DNA from 2 places in the Pradoshia eiseniae genome. Region 1 is predicted to be linked to the other one. Evidence: riboswitches for the same ligand, from Rfam matches in the RefSeq annotation. Region 1 holds a riboswitch; the other holds the start of a gene.

Region 1 (4,214 bases):
TCTTTAGATTAATGTCCCGAAGAAAAAACGGACAAATTAACTACCTGTCCGCTTAATCATTCTCTATAAAATCACAATTTCCTTCAGTTTACTTATATGTTCTTTCCTATTATCACTCTCACACAAGGCGGAAATGACCGCCACTCCATCCGCTCCAGCTTTCAATGGAATATAGGCATTGCTAGCCGTGATGCCGCCAATCGCTACAATCGGCAAATCCGGAAACAAAACTTTAGTTTCAGCGATCAGGGCAGTCCCTGCAGGTGGCGGGGCATTTTCCTTCGACTGTGTTCCAAAGACCGGACCAATCCCGACATAATCAGCCTTTGCGTGATAGGCAATCTCCGCCTCATCTCTGGAATGCACGGATACGCCTAGCCATCTCGAACCAATTCGTTCACGGATTTTCTCCACTCTGCCATCCTCCTGACCGATATGAAGACCATCGGTATCCAGCTTCAGCGCAAGCTCGACATCATCATTGACGATGAACGGCACGCCATATCGTTGGCAAAGACGCTGGCATTCTCTTGCCAGGGATTCATATTCCGCACCCTTTTTAGCGCCTCTGCCCTTCTCCCTGAACTGGAACATCGTGATACCGCCCTTCAAGGCGTCCTCTAAAACGTTAAGAAGGTTGGATTCCTTAACATTGACTGATCCCATTACAAAATAGATCTGCAGCTGTTCATGCTTCAACGATTTCCACCTCACATTTCTCCTGATTTAGCTTGTAGGCAAAATGATTCGTCGGGCCATTACCGCTTCCGAGCCCAAGTTCCTGTTCAATCGCCTGCTGGATGAAGTGCTTTGCTTCGAGAATGGATTCCCCTACGGTCCTTCCTTGCCCTAAAAACGCTGTGATTGCTGCCGAAAAGGTGCAGCCTGTCCCATGAGTATGCCTCGTTCTGACTCGCTTTGTCGTCATCTTAAAGGAACGGCCATTGGCAAAATAAACGGCGTCCGTCGCAAAATCCGGGTTATCCATATGCCCGCCCTTTATGACGACGCAACCTGCCCCTAGCTCAAGCAAATGCTCTGCCGCCTTTTCGACTTGACTGTCATGGCGGATGGACATCCCCGTCAAAACCTCGGCTTCGGGTATGTTTGGCGTAATGACCGTACTAAGCGGAATCAAATGATCCCGCAAGTCACGCACAGCCTCCATCCCGAGCAATTGTGCCCCTCCCTTTGCGACCATGACCGGGTCCACAACAAGCTGCAAGTCTCTCTTTCTCAGAATCTCCGCTATCTCTTGAATGATTTCACCGGAGGCAAGCATCCCGGTCTTGACTGCTCGCACAGGCAAATCATTTAAGACTGCCTCCGCCTGCGACCGGACAAATTGCGGAGTCGTTGTCAAAATATCATGAACACCCATCGTGTTTTGAGCGGTTAAAGCTGTAATGACGGAAGTACCAAACACCCCCAGCTCTTGGAACGTTTTCAAGTCAGCCTGAATCCCTGCACCGCCGCCAGAATCAGATCCGGCAATTGTCATCACTACATTCATGCTTCCCCCCTCCCGCTCGCATGGACAAATAATCGATCCAAAAAGGCAGCTTGAAAAGAAGCTGGATAAGGACTTGTTTGATAGGCTTCCTCACTTGCTTTTTTATACAGGAACAGTCCTTCAGCAAGCCTGTCTAATCGATGACTGTCACATGATGCCAGGATGGCTGTGCAAACAGAGCTGAGTAAGCACCCGCTGCCCGTGACTTGAGTAATCATCTCATGTCCGCCCTCTACCCAGCGTTCTCGTTCACCGTCCGTGAGATAATCCTTCTCTCCGGTCACAATAACTAGGCATCCATGTTCCAATGCTACCTTTTTTGCCTCCCTTTCCAGATGAATGGCTCCCGTGCCGCTGTCCACTCCCTTTTGCTCCCACTCAGCTCCCACGAGTGCAGCGAGCTCGCCAAGATTACAGCGAATGGCATCAATATGAACCTCTTGAAGTAACTCTCTTACTGCTTCCTTCCTATACGTGGCAGCCCCGACAGCGACCGGGTCAAGCAGTACAGGCATTCCCCTCTTATTGGCAGCCTTGCCCGCTTTCAGCATCGCCCGCCTCATCTGCGGATTAAGGGTGCCGATATTGATGGAAAGCGCCGATGCCACTTCGACAATCTCCTCCACCTCATCCGGTCCATCCGCCATAACCGGTGATGCCCCAATCGCAAGCAGTCCATTTGCCTGGAGATTGGCCGCTACATAATTCGTGATGCAATGAATGAGTGGATTCCTATCCCGGACTTGTGTGAATACAGTTGTTCCTTCAAATAAATAGTTCATCTTCTCTCCTCCATTTTGTCGATGGACGCAAGAAAGAAAAAGCCCCTCTATCTCACTAGCAAGAATAGAAGGGCCTAGCATCAGAATCGCTTCTGATGTTTATTGCTCCCTACGCCAGTATTAACTAAGACAGGTTCTAAGGGTCAGGTTTTAACCTTCTCAACTCCATAAGAGTCCCCCCGCAATCAAATTATTTAGTTTTAGGAAACAAATAAAGCTCTCCAAATAATAGATGGAGAGCTAAAATATACACAAATTAAGGCGTGTTATACTTTGCTCCCTACGCTAGTGTTAACTAAGTCAGGTTCTAAGGGTCAGGTTCTACCTTCTCAACTCCTAAGAGTCCCCCTGCAAATCATTTGATTGGTTTTACCTTATCAAAATCTTGTATCTTTTTCAATAATATATGGAAAATAAAAAACATATTGATTAATTATTTTACATAGTTTACCATATAGTTAAATTATTTTTAACCGAATAAAAATATATAACAGAGGAGCGAAAAAATGAAACCCATGTTAACCTTGACGGATTTCAGCCAAATCAAAGCCCTATCCGATCCTTTTCGGGCAGAGATTATGATGCGTCTCATGGAAAAACCTTATACAGGCCAGCAATTATCCGAGCATTTCGGCATGTCACGAGCCAAGATTCATTATCATATTAAGGACTTAGAAAAAAACGGGTTAATTGAAATCGTATATACCGAGGAAAAGAACGGAATCATCCAGAAGTTCTATCAATCAGTCGCCGCCGGATTTATACCGGCCGATCAACTATTACCATATAAAGAGGTTAGCGAATCTGCCAGGCAGTTAATCTTACAAATGAATGAACGATCTAAAAAACATATCCTGTCTGCTCCCGAGGAATCCTTTATCATGGATAAAGCTTCAGAAGACCCTTCCGAATGGAATTTTGTCGGTTCACTTTGGGAATTCACTGCAACAAGGGTGCAATTTCAAGCATGGGTTAAAAAATACCATAATTTGATGAACGAATTAACTAGCTTGGCAAAGGACGCTGAAAAGAATCCTGACAGTAAGGTGTACTTTGTTTCCACTACTGCCCTGCAGATTGATGAGCCATCCATGGATCGATATAAGGAGAAAGAAAAGAATCAAGATTGATTCTTTTTTTATCACCAACAGTCAGTTTTTATTTAACCGATTAAATAATTTTTAAGGAGATTAAATATGAATTTCTTCCGAGCAAACAAAAACTTTTCCTGGCTTTTATTAGGTAGAATCATTACGAATATTGGGGACAGCCTATATTACATAGCCGCCACATGGCTAGTCTATGACCTTGGCGGAAGCGCTTTTTATTCTGGTTTAGCGGGTTTCTTGATTTTATTTCCCAAAGTTCTTCAATTTTTATTCGGTCCCTTCATTGATAGGTGGCACCCCAAGAAAATCCTCACTTGTACTCAGTTGTTACAATGTATCCTTCTGCTCATGATCCCTTGCGCTTATTTTTTCAATCTATTAACCATACAGTTTTTGCTCATCATCATGCCCCTTATCGCTATCATCGAACAGTTCTCTTATCCAACTCAGAATAAACTCTTGCCTTTAGTGCTCAAGAAAGAGGACTTACTAAAAGGCAATACCTATTTTTCGTTTGCTTATCAAGGAATCGATCTTATCTTTAACGCCTTTGCGGGCATACTTGTAGCTTTGATTGGTGCCATCTCTTTATTCTTGGTCGACTCCATCACTTTTGCCACCTGCGCAATGATATTTAGTCTTTTAAAACTTTCTCATCTTCCAATAGACAATACACCTGTGAAACATTCGTATCATACATACATAAAAGAATTATCAGAAGGCCTGTCACTCGTATTCAAGGCATTGCTTCCTCTTTTGGCAGGAGCAATAGCTATCAACTTTACTATCGGTGCAACTTATGCCCTTTTA
Region 2 (4,214 bases), on a different contig from region 1:
GTACGAAAAGGGCAGGTTCCACCCAGCTTTGATTCAACTGCTTATCGATGTATTCAGTCGAGTTATCAAGTATTTTCGCGACCTCATCTTTTTTCGACTCATCAAATTGTTCTGGGACGATTCCGACCTGCTGGGCTGTTCCATTGATGGCAAGACCCTTTCCATTACGGTCAAAAATCTCGCCCCTCTGCGCTTTTGTGGAGCCAATACCTATCTTCTCATCTTTCTGCAAGTCCGGGAAAATAAAGGTCGTATCCCAGTCGATATACCAGTTCTCTTCTTCATCACGCGTTTCTTTCTTTAATTCTACTTCCTTATCAAACTCGATTTCTCCAGCGATGGAGTTCATCTTTACCTGAATCGGAAGCGTAACCTGCTCTTTATCCTCGTGCTCCTGTTCCTCTTCAAAATTGGTTTTCACCTCTAAATCGGTAATGCCAAGATCACTATATACTTTTTCATACCGATCGACGAAATCCTCACTTTTAAAGGTTTCCTTAGTGGAAGCCGAAAGATAATCCGCATACATATCATCAAATTTCTGCTCGTTCCACAGCTTCACATAATCTTTCAGCCGGCTTTCTGGCTGAACAGAATCATCTCTGCATCCTGCTGCAACCAATAATAATAAAAATAAAAAGCTTGCTAGAATTCTTTTTTTACTCACGGATTCTGCCCCCTCTCGAATCAATGTCTTAATTATAACAAAAGAGCGAATATTTATTGAGAAAAATTGTCCTTGCCTATTAGACTAAGGAGTAACAGACACATGTGATATATCTATTTAACAAAGGGTTAGGATATTTATTTTTCGAAATAGATTGATTTACTTACTAATTTTGGTAAGCTAATAGATAATTCATATAAACAGCACTAGGGGTGTCTTGCAAAAGGCTGAGATGGAGCTGGCGTTTCCTCCGAACCCTTTGAACCTGACCTAGTTCATGCTAGCGGAGGGAAGGTGAAATTATGAGGGATGACGTGTATTCCATTCATCCTGACCTTCCAATTGATTGGTCAGGGTTTTCTGATGTTAAAAGACTATGAACTAAATATGTATATCTACTAGGGGCGCCAATGGCTGAGAAGAACCCTTTGAACCTGATCTAGTTCATACTAGCGGAGGGAAGTAGGAATGATGAAGCTAGTATGACTTCTACCATTTACCACTTTCCATTTGTGAGAGTGGTTTTTATTTTGGTCTCCCCTTCCATTCAGTACCCATACGGCAATTACACTCCCTGCTGTTTATATGGTCGTCAATAGTATACGAGGAGGAAATTACATGGACACGTTTACTGAAAGATTGCACGCACACATTCAACCGATTTGGGAGCAAATCATCAGCATCTATTCGAATAAGTTTTAAGAAAAGGAACATTGCTGGAGGAAAAATTCGTTCATTGTTTAAAGGGCTAATTTAACAAACCGTAATCGAAGAAAGGTGAGTGTAAACCATGAACCGGACAAAAAAACTGACCATGACCGCTTTACTCGCAGCCATCACGAGTATATCCAGCAGCCTGATTTTCATCCCGATTGGATTCGCAAAGATATTCCCAATCCAGCATCTCGTAAACCTGCTTTCAGCTGTCCTATTGGGCCCGGCCTACGCCATTATGCAAGCCTTCCTCTCCTCCACTATCAGGAATATAATCGGAACGGGCAGCCTATTCGCCTATCCCGGAAGCATGATTGGCGCCTTCCTGGCAGCCATCCTTTACAGCAAGACAAAAAATATTGGGCTATCTGCCCTTGGCGAAGTAATCGGCACCGGCATACTAGGGGCAATCGCGACCTATCCCATAGCCGTTTTAATCCTCGGAGAAGAAATGACCATTTTCGGACTCATCCCTGCCTTCACGATCAGTTCCTTCACGGGAGCCTTATTGGGATATACTTTATTGAACCTATTAATCAGAAAACGGGTCATCCTGCCAGGTGGACAAAAGGTAAGGTAGCATAATCAAATTTGATGCAGCTCTATGCTTATAGAAGGCTTGCCGTATAATGTGACCTGCTCCTAGTCAGTAGAGAAAGTAAAACAAGCCGCCTCCATAAAGGAAGCGGCTTACTTTCTAGTGGCATAATGGCTCCATTACAATTTTTGTATATGTGTTATGTTAAAAGTGTCTTCATATTTCAATCCAAATCCCAATAATCTATCCATAAATATATGTGCTAGCCAGATAATTGATATTATGAGTAAATAAACATTTGAAAAGTAAAAGTAACTGATAAAGAAAAGTAGCGGTACAATCAAACTGTGTCCGAAATTATAAACAATGGCGCCAATTTTTTTATTCATTGCATAACCAATCATAGTTATATCAGGAACTAATAAAAGGACAAAAAACAGCCAAACCGGGAAATTTAGGTACACGTAAATATAAAAAGAAATGGCAAAGGCAATTCCATTTTCGATACGGACGATTCTTTTAACTGTCATTATAAATTCCTCTTATCGCTGCTTTTGAAGAGTTCAAACAGCAAATCCTCAATCACTTCTTTATTCTCTGTATATTTTTCTTCTTTTATCAGCTCTTTAACGTTTTTCAATGTCTTTGATGCTTGTTCATAAAACTGAATTTTCCCATCAATATTTGATAGCTTTTGCTCAATTAACCATACGGTTGAATTGTTACATTCTGCTGATATTGGTTTGTCTTTTAATATGAGCAATTGTTGAATCTCTTTAATTGTGAAGCCCAAATGCTTTAATACGATGATAAGCTGCAGCTGCTTTTCACTATCTTCATCATATTCTCGATACCCATTGTCTCGCCTTTTAGGCTTCAATATCTGCTCTTTCTCATAATAACGAATCGTATCCGTTTGAATCTTATATTTCTTAGAGAAATCTTTGATTTGCATATGAACCACTCTCCCAATACCACCATAACATTGGAGTATTGTCTAAGGTCAAGGGTATAAATATATATATATTTATAAATCAATTGAAAAAGAGTCACTTCTTAATCTTTACCATTTCCCCTCCCGCTAATCTGCAGCCTTTTATTAATAGGCTGTTATCGTAAAGATTATTGCTTAGGGAAGCTGCTATTCATTTTACTGTACAATTTTAGATTGAGAGCGCCTCCTTGAACAGAGGGACAGGTTAGCTTTAGAAGGGTTTCTATCATCCATATCGAATTATATGGTTATAGTATTTGAAGCAGTGACTAATAAAGATAAATGGAGAGGGTTAATTTTGAGGCTGTTGACGGTTCTAATTATTTTATTATTAGTAGTATTTTCGGTAGAAAAAATGACAGATAAATTTTGGGGTGTAAAGAGAAAAAGCATCTCCGAAACTCCCGGTAAAAGAATTGACCGATGGGGAAGAGCGATAATAATCTTTATATTTGTAGTATCCAGTATTACCAAGGGTTCGAGTGTCATTCTAGAATGGCAATTCGTTCTATTTTTCATGGCATTAATGGGGTTTCAAGTTATTTTGGAGTGGAAATATCTAAAGAAATCTAAACAATATATCTCGTCATTAATAAGTTCGATGATAATTTGCCCTATCATTTTGCTTGTAATTCACTTTTACAGCTAGACCATTAGCAGAAGATGGCTGTCAAATTGACGGTCTTTTAAACTTACGGGGGCTTCATTAAACAATGAGACAGCAAAAATGCTGTCTTTTTCTTATGGAATTAGCAACAATCCTTACGAAAAGAGCCTGAAACTATCCCAGACGCTCTCTTCCACCAAATAGTATTTTTCGTGAGAGCAAACAGCTAATATACATTTATCCTTATGGTAAAACATTAAGTCTTCTGGCCGTTCCGGACTAATCCAATCAAAAAGCGAATGACATTGATCTTTCAAAAATTGTCTTGTTGCATTATTCATTTTGAAATAATAAACGTATGCTGTATCTTCAGAAAGCCTTGTCGTTTCCCATTCTTTCTGTATTCGCCTCTCGATTAAATGTTCTTCCATGTCGGTTATCACATTCTCCATATAGGCATGATACTCTTTTTCAAATTCCATCAATTGTCTATCTGCTACAAAAGCAAAGCAATCACAATTCCTTAAGAGTAAGTCTATTAATTGCTTATAACGTTTGCCCTTTACATTTTTATTTATCATTAACATGTCCATCTCATCTCTACACTCCATCTCTATATTCACAGCTATCTGCAAAACACTTATCCTTAAAGTTCTTTATAGCTTTGAAGTAATGGAATTAAGCCCATCTTTAT

The links. A riboswitch is a leader RNA that binds a small molecule or an ion and turns the genes downstream of it on or off. The one in region 1 is predicted to bind thiamine pyrophosphate.
Region 2: linked by a shared signal. The riboswitch ahead of thiW (energy coupling factor transporter S component ThiW) and the one ahead of thiM (hydroxyethylthiazole kinase) in region 1 are both predicted to bind thiamine pyrophosphate.

Annotation. Positions count from the first base shown of each region.
Region 1 is NZ_PKOZ01000001.1:413,537-417,750, reverse strand. Features, by position in the region: gene thiE (thiamine phosphate synthase) at 64-699, opposite strand; gene thiD (bifunctional hydroxymethylpyrimidine kinase/phosphomethylpyrimidine kinase) at 689-1,513, opposite strand; gene thiM (hydroxyethylthiazole kinase) at 1,510-2,295, opposite strand; TPP riboswitch at 2,385-2,486, opposite strand; TPP riboswitch at 2,556-2,655, opposite strand; gene CYL18_RS02010 (ArsR/SmtB family transcription factor) at 2,802-3,425, shown strand; gene CYL18_RS02005 (MFS transporter) at 3,492-4,214, shown strand, end outside.
Region 2 is NZ_PKOZ01000018.1:2,434-6,647, reverse strand. Features, by position in the region: gene CYL18_RS17205 (penicillin-binding transpeptidase domain-containing protein) at 1-667, opposite strand, end outside; TPP riboswitch at 866-977, shown strand; TPP riboswitch at 1,058-1,145, shown strand; gene thiW (energy coupling factor transporter S component ThiW) at 1,458-1,961, shown strand; gene CYL18_RS17195 (DUF4260 domain-containing protein) at 2,099-2,449, opposite strand; gene CYL18_RS17190 (MerR family transcriptional regulator) at 2,449-2,874, opposite strand; gene CYL18_RS19745 (DUF4181 domain-containing protein) at 3,158-3,562, shown strand; gene CYL18_RS17180 (stage III sporulation protein AH) at 3,676-4,101, opposite strand.